DNA from 2 places in the Clostridium budayi genome. Region 1 is predicted to be linked to the other one. Evidence: a T-box and tRNA genes for the amino acid it is inferred to sense, from the RefSeq annotation. Region 1 holds a T-box; the other holds one or more tRNA genes.
What was found. The T-box of region 1 lies ahead of gltX (glutamate--tRNA ligase). A T-box ahead of a tRNA ligase gene usually reads a tRNA of that ligase, here a tRNA-Glu.

Region 1 (12,196 bases):
GGATTCAATGGGCCCAAATAAAGGTGGAGAACCTACTGGAGAGTTAAGAAAAGCAATTGACTCCGCTTTTGGTTCTTTTGAAGATTTCAAAAAGAAACTAGTAGCTACTTCCCTAGCTCAATTTGGTTCTGGATACGGCTGGCTTGTTCTTAATAAGAAAAATAAGCTTGAAATAGTATCTACACTTAATCAAAATTGCCCATTATCAAATGAACAAACACCACTACTTAATATTGATGTTTGGGAACATGCTTATTATTTGAAATATCAAAATTTACGTGTTGATTACTTAAACAATATCTTTAACCTTATAAACTGGGATGCTATAAACGAAAGATATTTAAAAGCATGTCATAAATAATAAAAAAGTTCTTTCTTAAGATAATATCCTTCTTAAGAAAGGACTTTTTTATTTAATATTATATATCTATATAATAAACTTTTAATTATATTCTACATTTTTTTCAATATATTAGTTTAAATTGCTTATTTTCTTGCTTTCCCTTATATAAAGGAAAAGTTTCACTTTATTTTTTTGCCGTATTGGATTAAAATTAAAGTTAAATGTGTAATATATAGACATAACTTATAGATTGCTTATAGCAACCTTTTAAATATATTTAAGGAGGGGTAATATTTATGTCAAATGATGTAAATTCATCTAACTTCATTAGAAACATTATTATTGAAGATTTAGATAGCGGAAAACATGATTCTATAATAACTAGATTTCCACCTGAACCAAATGGTTATCTACACATAGGTCATGCTAAATCAATTCTTTTAAACTTTGGTCTTGGTGATGAGTTTAAGGGAAGAACAAATTTAAGATTTGATGATACAAATCCACTTAAAGAGGATACTGAATATGTAGAATCAATTAAGGAAGATGTACAGTGGCTTGGTTGTAACTGGGATGAATTACACTTTGCATCAAGTTATTTTGATGAAATGTATAAAAGAGCTCTTCTTTTAATAAATAAGGGATTAGCATACGTTTGTGACTTAACTCCTGAAGAAATGAAGGAATATAGAGGAACTTTAACTGAACCTGGTAAAGATAGTCCTTATAGAAATAGATCTGTAGAAGAAAATCTTGACCTTTTTGAAAGAATGAGAAAAGGTGAATTTAAAGATGGAGAAAAAGTTTTAAGAGCAAAAATTGATATGGCTTCTCCTAATATGAATATGAGAGATCCTATAATTTATAGAATTTCACATGCAATTCACCATAATACAGGTGATAAATGGTGCATCTACCCAATGTATGACTTTGCTCATCCACTTGAAGATGCTATAGAAGGAATAACTCACTCAATTTGTACTCTTGAATTCGAAGATCATAGACCTTTATATGATTGGGTTGTTAGAGAATGTGAAATGGAAAGCATCCCAAGACAAATAGAGTTTGCAAGACTTAACATGACTAATACTGTTATGAGTAAGAGAAAGCTTAAACAATTAGTTGATGAAAAAATAGTTGATGGATGGGATGACCCTAGAATGCCAACTATTTCAGGTCTTAGAAGAAGAGGATATACTCCAGAATCAATAAGAAACTTCTGCGCAGCTATTGGTGTTGCTAAAAATAATTCAGTAGTTGATGCTCAAATGCTTGATTACTTCTTAAGAGAAGATCTTCAAACTAAGGCTCCTACTGCTATGGCTGTTATGAACCCACTTAAGGTTGTAATAACAAACTATCCAGAAGGAAAAACTGAAATGCTACCAGTTCCTAATAATCCAAAGAACGAAGAACTTGGAACAAGAGAAGTTCCTTTCTCAAGAGAAATCTATGTTGAAAGAGATGACTTCATGGAAGTTCCAGTTAAAAAGTACTTTAGATTATTCCCAGGTAACGAAGTTAGACTTATGGGAGCTTACTTCATTAAGTGTAATGATGTTATAAAGGATGCTGACGGAAATGTAACAGAACTTCACTGTACTTACGATCCTGAAACTAAGAGTGGTTCTGGATTTACAGGAAGAAAAGTTAAAGGAACAATTCACTGGGTTGATGCTAAAAATGCTGTACCTGCTGAATTTAGATTATATGAACCTTTAATATTAGATGTTGAAGATGGAAATGTTGATAAGAACTTCTTAGAACAAATAAATCCAAATTCAATGCAAGTTTTAAATGGATTCATAGAACCAATTGCAATTAATGGAGCAAAACCACTAGATAAATTCCAAATGGTTAGAAACGGATTCTTCTCAGTAGATAAACATACTAAAGACGGTAAGTTAATCTTCAATAGAATCGTTCCACTTAAGAGTTCATTTAAATTAAAATAATATTTTAAATAAAAAAGTACCTTTAGAAAATTTCTAAAGGTACTTTTTTTCTTAAAATAAATATATTATTATTTATTAATTCTTTCTTTCAGTTACAAGCTTATTAGTAAATGTACTATTCATTTTTTCTGAAATAAATGTGTTATTAAAGAAGTTACTCTTAGCTTCAAATCCTTCTTGAACTGTCTTAAGTCCATCTCTCTCTATTAATGTTTGTTTATCTGAGAAAAGATTTGTTCCAAGTCCTAATTTATCTCCTTCTATTTGTACACCCATACTTGCTAAAATTGTTGGATACATATCAACTGGTGAGAATTTTCTATTGTTTACTCTAGTTGTTGTAGTAGCTGGGTTAAGTATTAAGTTAAATACTGTTCTATGATATGATTTATCAAAATCCTTAAAGAATTTCTTATCCATGCTTAAATGGTCTCCTGTTACTACTATTGTTGTATCCTTATAGAATGGTTGTTTTTGAATCCATTTTATGAAGTTAACTGCTTCTTTTGTTGAGTAAGAAATAACATTTGCATATTGTGATGCATGTTTCTTAGCTGCATGTTTTGATAAATAACCATCTGGGAAGTGCGTATCTGCAGTTTCCATTGTGAAATTAAATGGCTTTCCAGTCTTTGATAAACGTGTTATTTCATCTTTAGCATATTTATATAACTTATCGTCTTCAAATCCCCACCAAACGTTATAGTCTTGTGGTATTAATTTCTTTTCTTTTGCAGCCTTATAGTCAAATATGTTAAAGTCACCATGTGTTCCAAAGAATGTAGTTAATCCTCCAAAGTCAGCATCTGCACCAAACATTATTGTTTGTTCATATCCTTGTGCTTTTAATATATCTCCTATACTAACAGCACCTGGTAAGAAGCTACCTGATTTACCATAAGAGTTACCCCCCATTGGAATCTTAAGAGGAAGTCCTGTACTCATATTAACCATTGATGCTACTGACCAACTTGATCCATAAGTTTGATATGGTCCTCCAAATTTATTTGATTCTGAGAAGTGAATTCCTTCCTTAGATAATTCAGTAAGTTCTGGCATTAAATTTTCCTTCATATATCCACCTAAATCTTTAGATAGATATGAATTTTCTACTGATTCTAAATAAATATGAATTAAATTTCTCTTCTTCTCTGGGAAAGACATCTTAACATTACGTGGATCGACATAATTATCTTTTATGTAACTTGAATCTGAAACATAAGCTTTATAAACTTTATCTAAGCTTAATTTCTTTGCTCCATATGTTACTCCACCAACAAGGCAAATAATTGAGAATATAAAAGTTATTATTCTTAAATATTTTTGATTTAATATTCTTCTTTTAACATTTTTGATATTTAAAAATACATCATATTTAAAGTTTAAAACTATTAAGAATATTACAATACAAGCCACCCCTGTAAATACTGGTGTCATCATAATCTCCGCATACATATCAGAGCTTGTACCTTTAATTGGTGAATTTAAATTGAATAAAAATTGCTCTGGCGTGATATTTCCAAAGTAATCAATAAACCATTTAGAAAATGATACGAAAAATACACCTATACCAACAAATATAACTGATATAACTTTTATTAGTGTTAGTTTCCAACTTCCTTTAACTTCCGCTTTAGCAAAAGTTACTTTTGAATTAATCATTCCTTTTACAGCTAAATATATTAATCCGCAAATTAATGCAAATATAATATATTTAATTGAAAATGAAGTTTTATACATATTACCTTTAAGTACATTATGTTTATTTAATACAAACTTTAATATACTTAAAGATACTATATTAAGAAATACTAAGCATATAATGAAATCCTTTATGGTGCTTAAAATTCTTTTTTTTCTTTCAAATATAAGATAATTCGCAAGAGCTATTATTACTCCAGGAATTAAATAACTTATTATTTGCATAAGTCCCCCTCCAAATTATTTAATTTAAAATTTGTGTAAATTCATACATAATTATATCATAATGTACTTATTTAATATATAGAATTTACTTCCTATTGAATTTATTCTATATTTTTTAAATTTTATAATACTTTTTTTTAAATATATGAAAAAAGACACATTTATTTTTATTATTTAAAACTAAATGTGTCTCTCTCTTGCTTTTAATTTATATAATAAATTATATTTTTTCTATATATTAGCGAATTTCTTAAATCTATCTCTAACTTTATCTTCACCCATTATTTGCATTATTGTATAAAGATCAGGTGTATTTGTTCTATGAGTAAGTGCTGCTCTTACTGCTCCTGCAACATCTGAAACCATTCCTTTGAAGTTTTCTGGATTGCTCTTATATTCTTTTCTATTTGTTGCGTATCCAAGTTCTACAGCTAAAGCTTTAAGTTCTTCAAACCAAGTTTCTTGATCTGTGTTAAAGTTATATACTTTAGCATAGTTTTCAATTATATTCTTAGCATCTTCTAAGTTTAAAGTCTTTGGTAATTCTACATCTTCTGCTGTTTCTTTATCGAATAATTCATCAAAGAAGTAGAATATCTTTTCACGAACTTCATTCCATTTACCGAAGTCTTTTCTTGGCTTTGGACCTTCTTTATCTATGTTGAATACTTCTTTCATCATAGCTTCTTTTTTAGTTACTAAATCGTACATTTCTTTATCAAAGTCTTTAGCCCAAGCTACATAGTAGTCGTAAACTACTTCAGGTTTCATCTTACAAATTACATTTTTACTTACATCATGAAGTTTAACTATATCAAATAATGCTCCTGATTTACTCATCTTTTCAAGTGAAACTGGGAATTCATGATAATCTGCATCTGGATTTTCAGCTCTCCAATCTTCAAAGCTTGAGTTTATAATGTTTAGTAAGTATTCTATAACTGAAACTGATGGATATCCTTCTTCTCTATAGTAACTTACAGCACTTTCTGGATCTTTTCTCTTTGAAAGCTTTCTCTTTGAACCATTTTCTGTTTTCATTATTGTTGGAACGTGAGCATAGTTTGGTCTCTTAAATCCTAAAACATCAAATAATTGAAGATGTGTTGGAAGTGATGATAACCATTCTTCTCCTCTTATTACGTCTGTTGTATGCATTAAAGCATCATCAATAACGTGTGCGAAATGGTAAGTTGGAAGTCCATCTGATTTAATTATAACAACATCTTGAAGATTTTCTGGGAATGAAACATCTCCTTTTATTAAATCGTGGAATTCTATTCTTGCATCTTCTTTTCCTGGTGATTTTAATCTTATGATATATTCTTCACCATTTTCAATTTTCTTTATTGCTTCTTCTACAGGAAGGTCTCTATATATTGCATATTTACCATAGTATCCTGTAGTAATTTTTTCAGCCATTTGCTTTTCTCTTATTTCATTTAATTCTTCTGTTGTACAGAAACATGGATAAGCAAGACCTTTTAATAATAAGTCTTTAGCAAAAGCTTGGTATATATCTCTTCTTTCACTTTGCTTATATGGACCATAAGCTCCCTTATCAGTATTTTCCCCTGTTTGACCTTCATCAAAATCCATACCGAAATTATGCATTGTAGCTATTGTATCTTCTATAGCTCCTTCAACTTCTCTCTTTTGGTCAGTATCTTCTATTCTTAAATAGAATACTCCACCACTTTGATGAGCTAATCTTTCATTAATTATTGAAGTATAAACTCCGCCTATATGTTGGAATCCAGTTGGAGATGGTGCATATCTTAAAACTCTTGCTCCTTCTGCTACTTTTCTATCTCCATATTCTTTTAAGTAATCTTCTCTAGTCTTTAAATCTTTTTTAAAGATTAAATTTGCTAATGCTTCTCTACTCATTACATTCATCACCTTTCTTATATTAAAAAAAGCCTTTTCATCCTAAACTTTTTAGGACGAAAAGACTACTAACTTCTCGCGGTACCACCTAAATTAACTAAAGAATATTATATATTCTTTAAGTTCACTTATCTTTCTCTATAAGGGGAGATAACCCAGAACTTACTACAAGAAATTTCTCTTTCGGTTCTACGCTCCAAAGCTTCCTTCTATGATTTTATTTATTAGGATCTCACCATTTCCTAACTCTCTTTGAAATAAAGGTTCATATACTCTTCTTCTTCATAGCACATATATTATTATTCTAACTTTCGTTTATAATTATACCCTTATTAAATATTATTGTAAACATCATAAATTATGAAATAATTATTTCATAATTTTATAATTGTGACTTTTTTTATTCACACATTATGTCATATTTTAAGTGAAATTGCATTATTAAAATATATAAATGTAATTATTTACACACTATATATTTTTGCAACAAAAAAACGCAACCCTTGGGGCCAGGTTGCGCTTTAGCAATAAGCAATAAATAAAAAGGGGGCTATTTATTCCTTTTATTTATCCTTGCAATAGTATTATATGTTACTAGTTTATAAAATGCAAGTAATTTTATAACTTTTATTCATTTTATGGAAATTTATGAATGATTTTCTTGCAGTCTTTCCCATCATTCGTTAAAAGCTTTTTAATTGGGCTAATTCTTCCTCTGTCAGTTCTCTATATTCGCCTTCTTCTAACTCTTCATCTAAACTTAATCCACCAAATTCTATTCTCTTAAGATATACAACTTTCTTATCAACAGCTTCAAACATTCTTTTAACTTGATGGAACTTTCCTTCTTGAATTGTTAAGTTAATTTCTGAACCTTCATCTGATGCATTTAATATTTCAAGTTTTGCTTCTTTGCAAACATAACCATCATCTAATGTTATACCTTTCTTAAATGCTTCAATATCTTTTTCTGTAACTTTCTTATCTATTTTAGCATAATAAACTTTATCGACTTTCCATTTAGGAGATATTAATCTATGATTTAATTCCCCATCATTAGTTAGTAATAATAATCCAACTGTATCTTTGTCTAATCTTCCTACTGGGAAAGGATCAAAAGCTTGATGGTCAATTTCTAAAAGGTCTATAACAGTTTCATCTCTATTATCATGAGTTGCAGATATAACACCATCTGGTTTATTCATCATAAGATATATGTACTCTCTATAGAAAATTTCTTCTCCATTTATTTTTATTACTGACTTTTCTGGGTCAACATTCATAGAACTATCTTTTACTATAACTCCATCAACTTCTATTAAGCCTTTTCTAGCTATAGCTTTTATTTCTTTTCTACTTCCATATCCTAAATTTGATATAATCTTATCTAATCTTTGCACCTTTATAAACACCTCTTACTTTCCTTAATTAAGTTTCATCTTATTGTATTATTAATTTAATGAAAAAGCAATTTTACTTAGTTTAATATAAAAAGTAAAAGAAAGTGGCATTTTAAACCACCTTCTTTTATACTTCAAATTCATATACTGAATAATCTTCATAATTAACTCTTTTATAAAAACTTTTTGCAAGAACCATAACTTTGTACTTTCCTTTTGAGAATGGAATAAATGTATAATATCTTTTCTTACTATAACTTTGAGCTTTTACCCAATTTCCTTTTTCCATTAAGTAAAACTCATAACAAACATCTTTTCCACCTGAGCTTTCAGCCCAGAAATTAACTTCTTTATTTTGTATAATTCCTTCTTTACCAACAGTTATCTTCGTATCAGTAACTGGAGTTGCTTCATGAACATATATGCTTACTTCCTTTTTAGTATCATACATACCTTCACATTTAATATTTTTAGCATATACTTCAAAAGTATACTTACCTGCGCATTTTGGTTTTACAACAAGCTTTTTGTTATTCATAAAACCTGTTTCTTCAACTTCATGTCCATTTATTTTAGTTGCAAAATTAACTAATACATTTTTAGTATTTTGAACTATAGCTTCAACATCAATTTTGTCTCCAACTAAAAATGTTTCTTTACATGGTAGTAATATATAATCTATACTAGCTGCTATATAATCTTTAATATTTATAAATAAACTTGATTGTGCATCATAATCTTCTAAAGAGAATTTATCTTTAACTCTTATATCAATTTCATAATCGCCTTTTTCTTCTGGAGTGAAGTTAAGCCAATTTGTTTTCCCATAATCTATTCTGTCAACTTCTCTTCCATCTCTAAGTATTACAAACTCATATAAAAGTGTTGAGCCACCTTCTGCTATTACTCTAACGTTTATTGGCGTCTTTATTAACGCTTCTCTTCTTTGGTCTGAAATTACATCTAAAATTCTTATTGGTTTATCACTTTTTTTATCAATATCAAATAATATTACTTTCTTATCTTCATAGTCTCCTTCATAAGAAATATCTTTAGCATATAAAGTTACTTTATATGATCCCTCTTCTTTAGGACACCAATAAAACTCTTTGCTTCTTGTATAACATGAATCTTCTGCTATAGGACCTTCAACTATATATCTATAAACTAGTTCTCTTCCACCTTTAGCTTCAGCTTTAAATGTTATATCTGTTCCTGAAGCCTGTGGAGATTTTACATCTGCTTTAAAGCTTCTTATTTTAACTTCATTGTATGGAGTTACCTTATACACCATAACGGCTCTATCATCGTATTCTTTATTTGAGAAAATATCTCTCATTAAACATAATAGCTTGTACTCACCAGGTTCACTTTCTTGGAAGCTAACTATTCTTCTTGATGAGAAATCTTGTATGCATACTACTCTTCCTTCACTATCCATTCTTACGAATTTAAATAAAAGAGGTCTCTCTTCTCCACAAGATGTTTCAACCTTAAATACTAGCTCTTCATTTAATAATAATTGTTCTGTTAAGCACTTAAAATCAGTCAGTTCAATTTTATTTTTTTCTTTTACATTAATTTTTATTATTTTAAAATCATCTACATTTTCCTTAGAATCAATTCTTTTACATTCTATTAGAATTTCTTCTTTACCTTCTTTAGTAAGGGTATATAATAATATATTATTTGTTGAATAGTCTCTAATTGGTTCCCAACCAACTTCAGCTCTTCTCCAAAATCTATATAATAACGTTCCCTCTTCTCCTATTACTTCTATATTTGCTTTTTCTCCAATAAAATATTCTTCTTTACCTATAATAATATCCTTAATCACTTTATCTTCCCCTGCGTACTTTCCTATTATATATTCTTCTCTTGCTAAATATTCAAATGGTTTATCCGAACCCTTTCTTTTACCTTGTACCATGACCATATAGTTTCCATCTTCTTTTGGAGTCCAAACGCAAGAACTTTTATTATTAAATTCCTTTATAGTATTCCATACTCCATCATTACCAATTATAACTTTAAAATCTATCTCTTCCTCAAATTCAACAGCAATCTCAATATTTTCATTAGCTTGCTGAGGACTTTTTTTATCAAATAAAATATTCATTCCACCCATACACTTCACCCCATATAAAAAACTCCTATCATTTATTCTATTATACTACAATACCATTTTTTGTAAATATTTTTCCATAATTCTCTTTTTTATTATACATCATTTCATACTATGATTATATAAATAGATTATTTTCTTTATAATATATAAAAATAAGACTTATATAAAATATCAAAATTATTTTATATAAGTCTTAAGAATTTAAATTATATTCTATTATTGCTCTTAAATTGTTTAATAATCTTTCTTCATCTTCAAAGCTTCTTTTCTTAGGGCCTTTAAATCTACCACCAGCTTTTCTTATTTTTTGAGATACATGTCTTTGTTCTAATAATAAATCTATATTTTCTTCAGAATAAATTTTCCCTTTAGGACTTATTACTTTAGAACCTCTTGGAAGGCACATTGCTGCAACCCCATAATCTTGAGTTATTACAATATCACCATCTTTAGAATTGTTTACTACATACATATCTACGCTTTGAAAGCCACTATCAACAACTACAACTTTTGAATAATCACTTTGTATATAATGATGGATATCAACAAATATATTTACTTCTATTGCATATTCTTTTGCTAAATTTTCAATTTTGGAGATGCTTGGGCAAGCATCTCCATCAATTATTATTTTCATATATTATTTTAACTTTTCTTCTAAGTCAGCTTTAAGATCTTCATATCCTGGCTTTCCAAGTAAAGCGAACATGTTCTTCTTGTAAGCTTCAACACCTGGTTGGTTAAATGGATTAACACCTAAGATGTAACCACTTATTCCACATGCTTTTTCGAAGAAGTAAACCATTTGTCCAAAGTAGTATGGAGTTAATTCTGGAACGTTTAATACCATATTTGGAACTCCACCATCATTATGAGCTAATAATGTTCCTTGGAATGCTTTGTGGTTTACGAAGTTCATATCTTTTCCTGCTAAGAAGTTTAATCCATCTATATTGTCTTCTGTAGCTTCTATTATAACTGATTCTTGTGCTTCTTCTACATTTATAACAGTTTCGAAAAGATCTCTTCTTCCTTCTTGGATGTATTGTCCCATTGAGTGAAGGTCAGTTGAGAAATCAACAGCTGCTGGGAATATACCCTTGTTGTCTTTTCCTTCTGATTCTCCGTATAATTGTTTCCACCATTCATTGAAGTAGTGAAGTGATGGTTCATAGTTAACTAATATTTCTATTAATTTTCCTTTATTGTATAAAGCATTTCTAGCTGCTGCATATTTGTAACAATCATTTTCCTTAACTGAAGGATTCATGTATGTTTCTCTTGCATCAGCAGCACCTTTCATCATTTCGTCGATGTCAACTCCAGCAGCTGCTATTGGAAGTAACCCAACTGCTGTTAAAACTGAGAATCTTCCTCCAACATTATCAGGTATTACGAATGTTTCGTATCCTTCTGCATCAGCTAATGTTTTAAGAGCTCCTTTTGAAGCATCTGTTGTAGCGTAAATTCTCTTCTTAGCTTCTTCTTTTCCATATTTCTTTTCTAAAAGGTCTTTAAATATTCTAAAAGCTATAGCAGGTTCTGTTGTAGTACCTGATTTTGATATTACGTTAACTGAAATATCCTTTCCTTCTACAGCTTGTAATAATTGTTTCATGTAAGTTGCACTTATATTATTTCCTACATAGAATATTTGAGGTGCTTTTCTATCTTCTTTTGATAATACATTATAGAAGTTATTTGTAAGCATTTCTATAGCTGCTCTAGCTCCTAAGTATGATCCACCTATTCCTATTACTACAAGAACTTCTGAAGTTTCTTGAATTCTCTTTGCAGCTTCTTTAATTCTTGAAAATTCTGCTTTGTCATAGTTAACTGGTAGGTCAATCCAACCTAAAAAGTCATTTCCTGCACCAGTACCTTCATGTAATTTCTTGTGTGCTGATTGTACTAAATCCTCCATGTATTCTATTTCTTCCATTTGTAGATATGGAGCTACTTTAGATAAGTCTAATGATAGTCCTTTAGTCATAATCGCGTCCTCCTTTTTTTATAAGTAGTTTATTCTCAGCATAAATTTATCTTATGCTGTAAAGTATATATTTATAACCCACAATTCCTTTTGATTAAAAAAATCTTATAAACTTTCTTAATTAAAAGGGCATTACTCATATATTGTACAACATATCCTTTACATATAAAAGCGTAATATTAACAATAATTTAAATTTTCCATACTTATAATTAACCTAATTAGCATATATTTCTATACCAACAAAATAATATGAAATTTTTTATTTTAATAGTAAAAATTTGTTTTTTATTTTATTAAATTTATACTTACTTTTTTAATCAATACTCCAATATAAATTAATTTTTATTGATATTATACTTATAAAATTTTTAAAGAAAGGATGATTTTTATGAAAAATTCTAGATTTCAAGCTGTGCTTATTTCATTAATTATCGGTTTAGGCGTAGGTAGCAGTGCTACTTATATAGTAGACAATAATAATCATAAGCTCCCTAATGCAGTTGAAGTTAATACTTCTTCTGAAGCTTCAAATAAAGATTTTGTCAATGGAAATCTTTTA
Region 2 (12,196 bases), 470 kb from region 1:
ATACTGATAAAAGTGTTCCATCTCCAATTGATATATTAGAAAATACCCATATAACTATTCCAGCAGGAGCAGCAACAGCTATAGCTCTTCCTAAAACGTATAAAGTCCTATCAAATATTGATCTTACAATAACCTTTCCTATCTGAGGTTTTCTGTAGCTTGGAAGTTCAAGTATAAAGCTAGATGGCACACCTTTTAAAACAGTTTTAGATAATATCTTAGATACCATTAATGTCATAAATACACCTAATATAATTACACATGTTACTGTTAGTGCAGAAATAAATCCACCCCTTATACCGCCAACCATTCCACCAATAAATATTGAAGATATAGTTATAAGCATAGGGAACCTTCCATTACAAGGCATAAATACGTTAGTTATTATAGCTATAAGTCTTTCTCTAGGAGAATTGATTATCCTACAACCAATTATTCCTGCCGCATTACATCCAAGTCCCATACACATAGTAAGAGCCTGTTTACCACAAGAACAACATTTTTTAAAACATTTATCTAAATTAAATGCTATTCTTGGAAGATAACCTAAGTCCTCTAGTAAAGTAAACATTGGAAAGAATATTGCCATTGGTGGTAACATTACTGATACAACCCAAGCTAAAGTTACATATATACCGTCAATTAATATTCCACTTACAAATGCAGGTGCTTGTATATTCATAAAAAATTCTCTAAGAAAGTCTTCTCCTTTACCAAACATGTTCGATAATAGCTCCGATGGATAGTTTGCAAGAGTTATAGTAATCCATAATACTACTAACAATGTTAGTATCATTATTGGAATTCCTGTTCTCTTAGAAACTAATATTTTATCAAATTTTCTTTGAAACCTATCATATCCTGAAGTTGCTTTTACTACCTTATCTTTTATTCTTTCTGATTCAATAACTAGCTTTTTAACTATTTTATCTTCTATTAATTTTGTTTTTTCTTTAGATTTTAATATTTCAACTCTATCTAATATTTTTTTAATTGATTCCTCATCTATATTATAATTATTAATTATTGATTGTCTTATCTTTTCGTTTCCTTCTAATAACCTAAGAGATATCCATCTAAGTCTTCTCTTAGTCATATCTTCCTTATCTATTAGATTAATTAAATCATTTTCTATTCTCTCTACATTTTCTTCTATTTCAGAATCATATTTTATTAGAATATGATCACCTATACTCTGTTTTTCTAATATTGCATTCTTTAGTTCATCAATACCTTTTCCATCTCTTGCAGAAGAACTTATAACCTTCGCATGAACTTGTTTTGATAATTCATCAAGGTCTATGTTTATTCCTTTCTTTTCTGCTTCATCCATTAAATTTACACATAAGATAACATCTTTAGTTATTTCAGATATTTGAAAAAATAGATTTAAGTTTCTTTCTAGTGAAGTAGCATCACATATAACTACTACAATGTCAGGATTATTAAAGCATATATAATCCCTAGCTATTTCTTCTTCTTCTGAATTAGATAATAATGAATACGTTCCAGGAAGGTCTACTACCTTTATAGTATAACCTTTATGCTCAAAGAAACCTTCAGCATTTGCTACTGTTTTACCTGGCCAATTTCCAGTATGCTGATTCATTCCTGTTAATGCATTAAATACTGTACTTTTTCCTACATTAGGATTTCCTGCTAATGCAATTACTAAGTCTTCGCTTTTTTCTCTATTTTTCTTAGATGATAATATTTTTATTCCTGTGGAATTTTTTGTTAAACCCATACAGTCTCCTTTAGCAATCTATTACTTCTATCTTTTCACCATCCTCTTCTCTTAAAGCTATTACAGTACCTCTTACTAAGTAGGCTACAGGATCTCCAAATGGACCTTTAAACAAAACTTCTATATTTGTTCCCTCTATTATTCCCAAATCAAAAAACCTTCTTCTAAGTTCACCTCTTGCATTTATATTTATAACTCTTACTAAAGAGTTTAAATTTGCTTCTTTTAATTTCATCTTTGTAAATCTCCTTTCTAAGATATAAAAAAATGTATGTATATCTTAGAACTTTTCTAAAGAAGTGTTTTTGATTTTTTTAATACGTATTTCTAGTTATTATTAATATATGACAAAAAAATTGCTAATGTGATTAATACTATTCTATTTTTACACAAAAAAAGAAATACTAACTCCTAATATAATAAGTAATATTATATTAGGAGTTAGTATTTTATAGAAATTTATATAAAAAAGAAGTAAGGTAAACCTTACTTCTTTTTGGCGACTCAGAAGGGGCTCGAACCCTCGACCTCCGGCGTGACAGGCCGGCACTCTAACCAACTGAGCTACTGAGCCATATTTAATTTAAGTTTATTTTGGTGGGCACAACAGGGATCGAACCTGTGACCCCCTGCTTGTAAGGCAGGTGCTCTCCCAGCTGAGCTATGCGCCCAAAATAAATGGTGACTCCTAGGGGAATCGAACCCCTGTTACCACCGTGAAAGGGTGGTGTCTTAACCGCTTGACCAAGGAGCCATATTAAGTTAAAAAGTTTAAATGGAGCTGGCGATCGGACTTGAACCGATAACCTGCTGATTACAAGTCAGCTGCTCTGCCAATTGAGCCACGCCAGCTTATCATCTATAGTTTTTTAAAATTTAAATTGGCGACTCAGAAGGGGCTCGAACCCTCGACCTCCGGCGTGACAGGCCGGCACTCTAACCAACTGAGCTACTGAGCCATATTTAATTTAAATTATTTTGGTGGGCACAACAGGGATCGAACCTGTGACCCCCTGCTTGTAAGGCAGGTGCTCTCCCAGCTGAGCTATGCGCCCAAAATATAAGCAAAAAAAAAATGGTGACTCCTAGGGGAATCGAACCCCTGTTACCACCGTGAAAGGGTGGTGTCTTAACCGCTTGACCAAGGAGCCATATTAAGTTAAAAGTTTAAATGGAGCTGGCGATCGGACTTGAACCGATAACCTGCTGATTACAAGTCAGCTGCTCTGCCAATTGAGCCACGCCAGCTTATCATCTATAGTTTTTTAAATTTAAATTGGCGACTCAGAAGGGGCTCGAACCCTCGACCTCCGGCGTGACAGGCCGGCACTCTAACCAACTGAGCTACTGAGCCATATTTAATTTAAATTTATTTTGGTGGGCACAACAGGGATCGAACCTGTGACCCCCTGCTTGTAAGGCAGGTGCTCTCCCAGCTGAGCTATGCGCCCAAAATAAAATGGTGACTCCTAGGGGAATCGAACCCCTGTTACCACCGTGAAAGGGTGGTGTCTTAACCGCTTGACCAAGGAGCCATATTAAGTTAAAAAGTTTAAATGGAGCTGGCGATCGGACTTGAACCGATAACCTGCTGATTACAAGTCAGCTGCTCTGCCAATTGAGCCACGCCAGCTTATCATTATAGCTTTTAATAAATTTAAATTGGCGACTCAGAAGGGGCTCGAACCCTCGACCTCCGGCGTGACAGGCCGGCACTCTAACCAACTGAGCTACTGAGCCATATTACAATTTAAATTTATTTTGGTGGGCACAACAGGGATCGAACCTGTGACCCCCTGCTTGTAAGGCAGATGCTCTCCCAGCTGAGCTATGCGCCCAAAATAAAATGGTGACTCCTAGGGGAATCGAACCCCTGTTACCACCGTGAAAGGGTGGTGTCTTAACCGCTTGACCAAGGAGCCATGTTAAGAATCTTTTCCTGTGACCCGCTCTTCACATAAGTGCGCTAATCACATAGACTATATTACATAAAATCAATTTAAGTGTCAACACTTTTTTTAAATAAATTTTATTTTTTTTCTTTTTTTATTCGTCTTACTTTATATTTGTAGTTATTTTTTAATAAGTACACCACCCTCTAAGCTAGGCACGTCAATGCTTGAACAATAATTTCTATATTTCGATAAAAATATCTTTTTATTTTAAAATTCTTTTTTATTCGTGCAATTTTGCATTTATAAATTTCACATATATCTTTTTTATATTTAAATAATCTTATTTATTTCTCTAAATTTCCTATTAATATTATTTTTAACAAAAATTTTTTATTGGATAAAATAAAATACTATTTATATGTAGCTTTTATTTTTTTAATTGACTTATATTATATCCACTTTAGCAATATTTTTCTTAAGTTACCTCTCTTTATTTATTGTTCCTTTCTTTAATGATAATTATTACTATGGTAGAATTTATTTAAAGTATATTTTAAGGAGAAGATTTTAAATATGATACATCATGATTTAATAATAGTTGGAGGTGGAGCTTCCGGACTTATGTCTGCAATTTTAGCTAAAGATCTTGGAATAGATGTTGCTATTGTTGAAGGAACAGATAGAGTTGGTAAAAAAATATTAACTACTGGTAATGGTAGATGTAATATTTCAAATGCTTCAATTAAATATCCATTTGTAAATTATCATAGTTCAAATAAAAACTTTTTTATAGATGCACTAGAAAGTTTCTCTATAGAAGATACAAGAAACTTTTTCTTATCAATAGGGCTTCCTATTATAGAACTAGAAAATAGTAAACTTTATCCACAGTCATTACAAGCTTCTTCAGTTGTGGATATTTTTAGATTAGCCCTAGAGGATAAAAATATTCCAGTATACACAAATTGCAAAGTGAAAACTATCCACAAGAAGAAAAAATTTATTTTATCCACAGATAATGATGAATTTAAAGATTTTTCTTCAAACAAACTTCTACTTTGCTGTGGTGGAAAGTCTGCTGTTAAAACTGGATCTGATGGTTCTGGATTTAAATTAGCTGAAAATTTAGGTCATTCAATCACCCCTACAATGCCTGGTATAGTTCAGCTTAAGCTTGATTATCCTAGATTAAAAGCTCTTTCAGGAGTAAAGTTTGATGGCAGAGTATCATTAATTTCTAATAATAAAATTATTAGAGAAGAAAGTGGAGAAATTTTATTCACAGATTACGGAATTTCAGGACCACCAATATTACAAATTTCATCCACAGTTTCTAGATGCCTAAAAAACAATTGTGACCTGTGGATAAAATTAGATATGATGGAAGATAGAACTTTAGATGATGTTAGTAACTTTTTCTATGGTCATTTAGCAATGTTCTCTCATAGAAGTATATCTAATTCTTTAATTGGTATAATAAATAAAAAATTAATTCCTATTTTACTAAAAGATATCGGACTTAACGATATACATACCCCTTGCTACGATATTGATTGGAAATATCAAAATGATTTAATAAATCGTATGAAGAATTGGAAATTTAAATGTATTGGTACTAAAGAATTTTCTAATGCTCAAGTAACAGTAGGTGGAGTTGATACTCGTGAAGTTAATGAAAAGACTTTAGAATCTAAAATAGTTAAAGACTTATATTTTGCAGGAGAAATGCTAGATGTTGATGGAGATTGTGGTGGATTTAATCTTCAATGGGCATGGAGCTCTGCATATCTTGCAGTAAATTCAATTAATAAATAGAAAATGCTACGGCTAAAGCCGTAGCATTTTCTATTTTTCTTCTTTTCCCCAATGAGCTTCTAAAACAGTTAGCTCATCTCCATCTCTATTAGTTATTCTATGTAGAGTAAGTAAACTTCCATCTTCTTGTTCATTGACTTCTGCTGATACATGTATAGCGTCTCCATATTTAGTTTCTTTTTCAAAGACTATTTTTATTCTCTTTATTTCATAATCTTTAACAACTTCAATTGGTACTGATTCTATAGCCCATTCTATATACTTTACATTATTTACATGAGTGTTTGAATCTATATCACTATATCTTATTTGGAATTCTTTATAATAATCTTCACGTTCCATTTTTTGAACTTTATCCATATCTAGTGCTTTATCCATATCTCCGTCTGCACCATACATTTTGTATTGCTCTTTTAAGATTCTAGCTGGTCTTCTCTTTTCTATATTTATTAAGAAGAATAATGCCATAGCTTCTGCAAGAAGTTCTCCTTCTTCATTAGTTATAAGGTATTTTCTAAATGCATAAAACTTCTTAAATCCTACTGGAATTGTAGTAACATTAATCTTTTCTCTGTATTTTGGATATTTATGAATTTTTATATCATATTTATAAAATACCCAAGTACATCCATGTGATAATTGAAAATCTATATTATCTCCTATAGATTCTGCTTGAACACTTCCAACATCACAGAAAAAGTCTACAATTGATGCCAATTTACATCTTAATTTGTAATTTGAATCACGATACATAACTTCATATTGTTTGGTATATCCATTATCCATTTGCTCACCTCAAAATTTTAATACCTTAATTGTATACCAAATATATTATGTTTGCCTATAGACTTATCTTTTTTTACAAAATCTTAATCTTAATTTTTTATATAAAAATAGCTATTATAATTGATGCAAATATTCCCTTATTCCTTGATAATGCTTCCATTTTATCTAAATTTATATATAAAATTATTATAAATATGGCTAATGCTAATGTGCTTGAAATATTCATAATCTGTAGACTTATTGGTGAAAGGAGTATCCCTAGAAATAATATAATCAATCTTGCTATAGAAGGTATTAAAATCAAATTTAATGCCCCTTTAATACCCTTTTTATCCCTTATATCATCATCAAATAATATATATATAATTAATGTAGAAATTGATATCTTAAATAAATTAAATACTAACTCCCACATCATTATGGTCATAAATGACTCCCTTATCTTATACTTAAAATCTATTATTGAACCTAATATTGTCAATATACTTATAACTATAATGCTTAAAATAGCTAATTTTCTCTTTGATTCTATATTGTTTTCTATTGGATCTAATATAAAATTTAATAACCTATTTCCTTTTTCTTTTATTTTTAACTTTTCCCCATAATGTTCGTAAAGCATTATTTTCCCCCTAAAAATTAATACAATTATATTGTACAATCTTTTGAGTTTATTTACAATATATGTAAATATTTTTATATAATTAATAATAAAAAATAAGGTGCAGAGTTAACTTACTAACTCTACACCTTATTAAATCTAATTACATTTCTCTGTTATTTAAAGCTTCTACTAAAGCATCTAAATTTATTCCATGTACGCTTGCAGCTTCTTCTAATGTTTCTGCTTGAGCTGATGGACATCCAACACAACCCATTCCGAAAGCCATTAATGTTTCTGCAGCTGATGGCTGCTTACGTATTATTTCTCCGATTGTCATATCTTTAGTTATCATTTGATTCACCTCTTTAATAAATAGTATTTGCATGATTATGTTATATAAAAAGATTATATTTTATACAATTATTAAAGTCAAGTCAAATAGTCGGAATTAAAGTTCTTTAACTCTCATAGTTTGATCTCTCTTTGGACCAACTGAAACTATTGATACTCTTGTACCTGTGAATTCTTCTATTCTTTCGATATATTTCTTTGCGTTTTCTGGAAGTTCATCATAGCTTCTAGCATTTGCTACGCTATCATCCCATCCATCAAATTCTTCATAAACTGGTTCACATAATGCTAAATCTTCTAAGCTTGCTGGGAAGTAATCAATAATTTCTCCGTTGAATTTGTATCCAACACAAACTTTAATCTTATCTAATCCAGCTAATGTATCTATCTTAGTTACTGCAAGTGAAGTTAATCCACTAACTCTTACTGAAGTCTTTAAGATTACAAGGTCAAGCCATCCACATCTTCTTGATCTTCCAGTATTAACTCCATATTCATGTCCTTTTTCTCTTATCCATTCACCAACTTCATTATCTAATTCTGTTGGGAAAGGTCCCTTACCAACTCTTGTTGTATAAGCTTTTGCTATACCAACAGCATTTGTTATCATTCTAGGTCCTATACCTGAACCTGATGCTACTCCACCTGCTGTTGTATTTGATGATGTTACATATGGGTATGTTCCGTAGTCTATATCAAGAAGCATACCTTGTGCACCTTCAAATAATACAGTTTTATCTGCTAATATTGAGTCATAAACCTTAACTGAAGTATCAGCAACAAATGGTCTTAATTTCTTAGCTAATTCAAGATATTCTTTTAAGATTTCTTCGTAATTTAAAGGTTCTCCACCTAATACTTTTGTTATATAAGCATTTTTAGCTTCTATATTTTGTTCTAATTTTTCTTTAAATACATTTTCGTGCATAAGGTCACAAACTCTTATACCACATCTTTCAAATTTATCTGTATAACAAGGTCCAATTCCTCTTCCAGTTGTACCTATGTCATTTTTACCTCTTGCTTTTTCTTTTAACTTATCTAATACCTTATGATATGGCATTATTAAATGCGCTCTATCACTTATTATTAATTTTTCTGGTGTTATTTTAACTCCAACACCTTCTAAATATTCTATTTCTTCAAATAATGCTTTTGGATCAACAACTACTCCGTTTCCAATAACATTTGTCTTATCATCATATAGTATTCCTGAAGGTATTAATCTAAGCTTATATTCCTTATCTCCAACTACTACAGTATGACCTGCATTGTTTCCTCCTTGGAATCTAACAACAACATCTGCCTCTTCTGCTAGATAATCTGTCATTTTTCCTTTTCCTTCGTCTCCCCATTGAGCTCCTATTACTATAAATGCTGACATATTATTTTCCTCCTTTAGACTATTTAACTTTTAGTCTTCCCTTAAATTTAATGGAGTTATTTTTTTAATTATATCATTTATATTAACTTATTCATTAATATAAATTTATTTGGATTTTTATAATCTCCATTAATTATAGTAGCAAAATGCTAGTGCTAGGTCAACATTTTATCGAATGTTTTCCTAGTTTATTAATAAATAGTTCGTCATTTTTTACATATCACTCTTATTTTGCCCGTTATTTTACCTATATATTCTATTTATCTCTAAATATCTGTATATTATAAATTCAAAACAAAACACCCCTAGATCTGTGGATATCTAGGGGTGTTTCTTCTTAATTCTCAAATAATTAAGAGGAGTCTTTAGTGTAATTTTGATTTATGTGTGTTTTTATGTGTGTGTCCAGTTAGATAACCATATCAAGATTTATCACGCATTCATTAATTGATATTGATTATCACTAACATTAGTATATAAAACTAATTTAACTTTGTCAACATATATTCATTAATTATTTTTACTTTTTTATTACATGTTTTTTGATTTTTCAGCGCATTTATCCATTGCTTTTATTACTGAATTTCTAAAGCCTGTATTTTCAAGTTCGCATACAGCTTCTATTGTAGTTCCCCTAGGTGAACATACCATATCTTTTAATTCTCCTGGATGTTTACCTGTATCTAATACCATCTTTGCTGAACCTAATACACTTTGTGCTGCCATTTTATAAGCTTTATTTCTTGGTATTCCAAGCTTTACTGCACTATCTGCCATTGCTTCTATAAACATAAATACATAAGCTGGTGATGACCCACATAATGCTATAAATCCATGAAAATCTTCTTCGTTTAATATTTCATATCTTCCAAAAGACTCAAACATACTACATACATAGTCTAATTCTTCTTTAGATACATTATCATTAGGACATATAGCAGACATCCCTTCGCCAACTAAGGCAGGTGTATTTGGCATAGTTTTTACTATTTTAAATCCTTCTCCTATCATTTCAGTAAGATCTTTAATATCTATTCCAGCTGCTATACTTATTATAATTTGATCTTTTCTTAATGTACTTTTTATTTCATTTATTACATCTTTGTACATGTATGGCTTTACAGCTAATACTAAAACATCACTTTCTTTTGCAACTTCAATATTACTTAAAACTGCTTTTACTCCATATTTATCTTCTAATTTTTTTCTAGAACCTTCACTTCTTGTTGATACTATGAAATTTTCTTTATCTTGAAAACCCTTATTTATTAATCCTCCAAGCATAGAACTTCCCATATTTCCGCATCCAACAAAACCTATTTTTTTACTCATTTAAAATCCTCCTCTTTATATATAATTATTTTCTCTATAGAAAGAAACTCACCAATTAAGGTGAGTTTCTAAGCTTTATCCTAATTACTCTTGATGTATTGTATCAAGATTACCAAATTTACTGAATTGACCAAGCCATGCTAATTTAACAGTTCCAACTGGACCGTTTCTTTGTTTAGCTATAATGCATTCACCTACATTTTTATCTTCAGTTTCCTTGTTATAATACTCATCTCTATATAAGAACATAACAAGATCGGCATCCTGCTCTATTGACCCTGACTCTCTAAGGTCAGATAACATCGGTCTATGGTCTGCTCTTTGTTCTGGAGCACGAGATAACTGTGATAATGCAATTACTGGGCATTCCATTTCTTTTGCAAGTGCTTTTATTGATCTTGATATTTCTGATACCTCTTGTTGTCTACTTTCTGATCCTGATGATCCTGACATAAGTTGAAGGTAATCTATCATTATTAAATCTATTCCGTATTCCATTTTAAGTCTTCTGCACTTTGATCTCATTTCCATAACAGAAACCCCAGCAGTATCATCTATATATATTTTAGCCTTTGATAAAGGTCCTGTAGCTCTAGCGATGTTTTCCCAGTCCTTATCGTCTAAGTTACCTGTTCTAAGCTTTAACATATCAACATTAGCTTCTGAACATAATAGCTTATACGCTAACTGTTCCTTAGACATTTCCAGTGAGAATATAACAACACTTTTTCCACCTCTAAGAGCTGCATTTTCTGCTATATTTAGTGCAAATGTTGTTTTACCCATTGAAGGTCTAGCTGCAATAAGTACCATATCACCTTTCTGGAAACCTGATGTCTTTGAATCTAAATCAATAAATCCAGAACTTACTCCTGTTATTTCACCCTTATTGTTAAATAATCTTTCTATTTCAATAAATCCTCTTTCAAGGACCTGATTTAAAGGTTCAAAATCACTTGTTGTTCTCTTTTCAGCTATATCAAATATTCTTTTTTCTGCTGAATCTAATACATCTTCAACTTCACCTTGCTTATTATAACTTTCTTCTATTATTGAAGTTGAAGCTTTTATAAGCTTTCTAAGAGTTGATTTTTCTTGAACTATTTGTATATAAGATGCTAAGTTTGCTGTTGTTGGTACAGATGATGTTATCTCTGATACGTATGTTACTCCCCCTGCTCTTTCAAGGGTATCTGTAGCTTTTAAATATTCTAGTACAGTAACTAAGTCAACAGCCATATCCCTTTTAAACATTTCAATAATACTTCTATATAAAACTTTATGACTATCTCTATAAAAATCCTCTTCTTCTAAACCTTCAGCAGCCTGTGCTATAGCACTTCTATCTATAATCATAGATCCTATTACTGATTGTTCTGCCTCAATACTCTGTGGTAATGTTCTATTTACCGTTGTCTCCAAAGTTTTTACCTCCTTCTAAAGAAGTTACCTTATCATATTATATCAAAAAAATATAAATGGGAATACATAATTTAGTATATTGTTACTAAAAGAAGAGAAGATGTATATACACCTTCTCTTCTTTATATTAAAAAACTAAGTCCATTACCTCTTCAATTTTTTTAACTGGCTTAACTTCTATATCTGTTAACCCTTGTGGAACATCATTTCTATTATCTTCTGGTACAATTGCAAGTTTAATTCCTTTTCTTCTTGCACCATAAATTTTTTCGAATATTCCTCCAACCGGTTTAACTTCACCTCTTAATGATATTTCCCCGGTAATAGCAACATCTTGTCTTAATGGCTTATCTAATAATGCACTTATGATACATACAGTTATAGCTGTACCTGCTGATGGTCCGTCTATCTTTCCACCACCAATTACATTTACATGTATATCATAATCTCTTATATCTTTATCCGTAATTTTTCTTATTACAGATGCAGCATTATAAACTGAATCTTTTGCCATACTTCCAGCTGTTTCATTGAATCTAACTGTACCTGCACCTTTTTTCTTTGCAGGGAATACTGCAGCTTCAATTTCTATAGTTGATCCTATAAATCCACTAACTCCTAATCCATGAATATGACCTACTTCATATTCTGAATTATTTACGTTTCTTTCAAAAGGTACATATCTACCAACTGAAACTACTTCTTCAACATCTTTTAATGTTATTTTAAGCTTCTTTGGTTTAGACTTTCTCTTATATAGAGCATATCCATATGCATCTGTAAGTATGTTTACAGCCTTTCTACCTTCTATAGTGAATCTACTTATATATTCAGGAACTTCTTTCTCTAATGATACTTCA

Region 2: it has a tRNA-Glu gene. The T-box ahead of gltX (glutamate--tRNA ligase) is inferred to sense a tRNA for this amino acid. The anticodon was not compared.

What each region holds. Positions count from the first base shown of each region.
Region 1 is NZ_AP042456.1:2,742,232-2,754,427, forward strand. Features, by position in the region: gene ACZ5TJ_RS13295 (superoxide dismutase) at 1-361, shown strand, start outside; gene ACZ5TJ_RS13300 (glutamine--tRNA ligase/YqeY domain fusion protein) at 640-2,298, shown strand; gene ACZ5TJ_RS13305 (LTA synthase family protein) at 2,374-4,224, opposite strand; gene gltX (glutamate--tRNA ligase) at 4,456-6,114, opposite strand; T-box leader at 6,164-6,409, opposite strand; gene ACZ5TJ_RS13315 (pseudouridine synthase) at 6,798-7,514, opposite strand; gene ACZ5TJ_RS13320 (triple tyrosine motif-containing protein) at 7,642-9,642, opposite strand; gene ACZ5TJ_RS13325 (YaiI/YqxD family protein) at 9,836-10,279, opposite strand; gene ACZ5TJ_RS13330 (glucose-6-phosphate isomerase) at 10,283-11,635, opposite strand; gene ACZ5TJ_RS13335 (5'-nucleotidase, lipoprotein e(P4) family) at 12,026-12,196, shown strand, end outside.
Region 2 is NZ_AP042456.1:186,352-198,547, reverse strand. Features, by position in the region: gene feoB (ferrous iron transport protein B) at 1-1,747, opposite strand, end outside; gene ACZ5TJ_RS00965 (FeoA family protein) at 1,758-1,982, opposite strand; tRNA gene ACZ5TJ_RS00960 (tRNA-Asp) at 2,245-2,321, opposite strand; tRNA gene ACZ5TJ_RS00955 (tRNA-Val) at 2,343-2,418, opposite strand; tRNA gene ACZ5TJ_RS00950 (tRNA-Glu) at 2,427-2,501, opposite strand; tRNA gene ACZ5TJ_RS00945 (tRNA-Thr) at 2,524-2,599, opposite strand; tRNA gene ACZ5TJ_RS00940 (tRNA-Asp) at 2,630-2,706, opposite strand; tRNA gene ACZ5TJ_RS00935 (tRNA-Val) at 2,727-2,802, opposite strand; tRNA gene ACZ5TJ_RS00930 (tRNA-Glu) at 2,824-2,898, opposite strand; tRNA gene ACZ5TJ_RS00925 (tRNA-Thr) at 2,920-2,995, opposite strand; tRNA gene ACZ5TJ_RS00920 (tRNA-Asp) at 3,025-3,101, opposite strand; tRNA gene ACZ5TJ_RS00915 (tRNA-Val) at 3,123-3,198, opposite strand; tRNA gene ACZ5TJ_RS00910 (tRNA-Glu) at 3,208-3,282, opposite strand; tRNA gene ACZ5TJ_RS00905 (tRNA-Thr) at 3,305-3,380, opposite strand; tRNA gene ACZ5TJ_RS00900 (tRNA-Asp) at 3,411-3,487, opposite strand; tRNA gene ACZ5TJ_RS00895 (tRNA-Val) at 3,510-3,585, opposite strand; tRNA gene ACZ5TJ_RS00890 (tRNA-Glu) at 3,595-3,669, opposite strand; gene ACZ5TJ_RS00885 (BaiN/RdsA family NAD(P)/FAD-dependent oxidoreductase) at 4,216-5,457, shown strand; gene ACZ5TJ_RS00880 (acyl-[acyl-carrier-protein] thioesterase) at 5,488-6,243, opposite strand; gene ACZ5TJ_RS00875 (hypothetical protein) at 6,341-6,865, opposite strand; gene ACZ5TJ_RS00870 (DUF1858 domain-containing protein) at 7,008-7,199, opposite strand; gene ACZ5TJ_RS00865 (adenylosuccinate synthase) at 7,296-8,582, opposite strand; gene proC (pyrroline-5-carboxylate reductase) at 9,114-9,914, opposite strand; gene ACZ5TJ_RS00855 (replicative DNA helicase) at 9,999-11,336, opposite strand; gene lonC (Lon family ATP-dependent protease) at 11,464-12,196, opposite strand, start outside.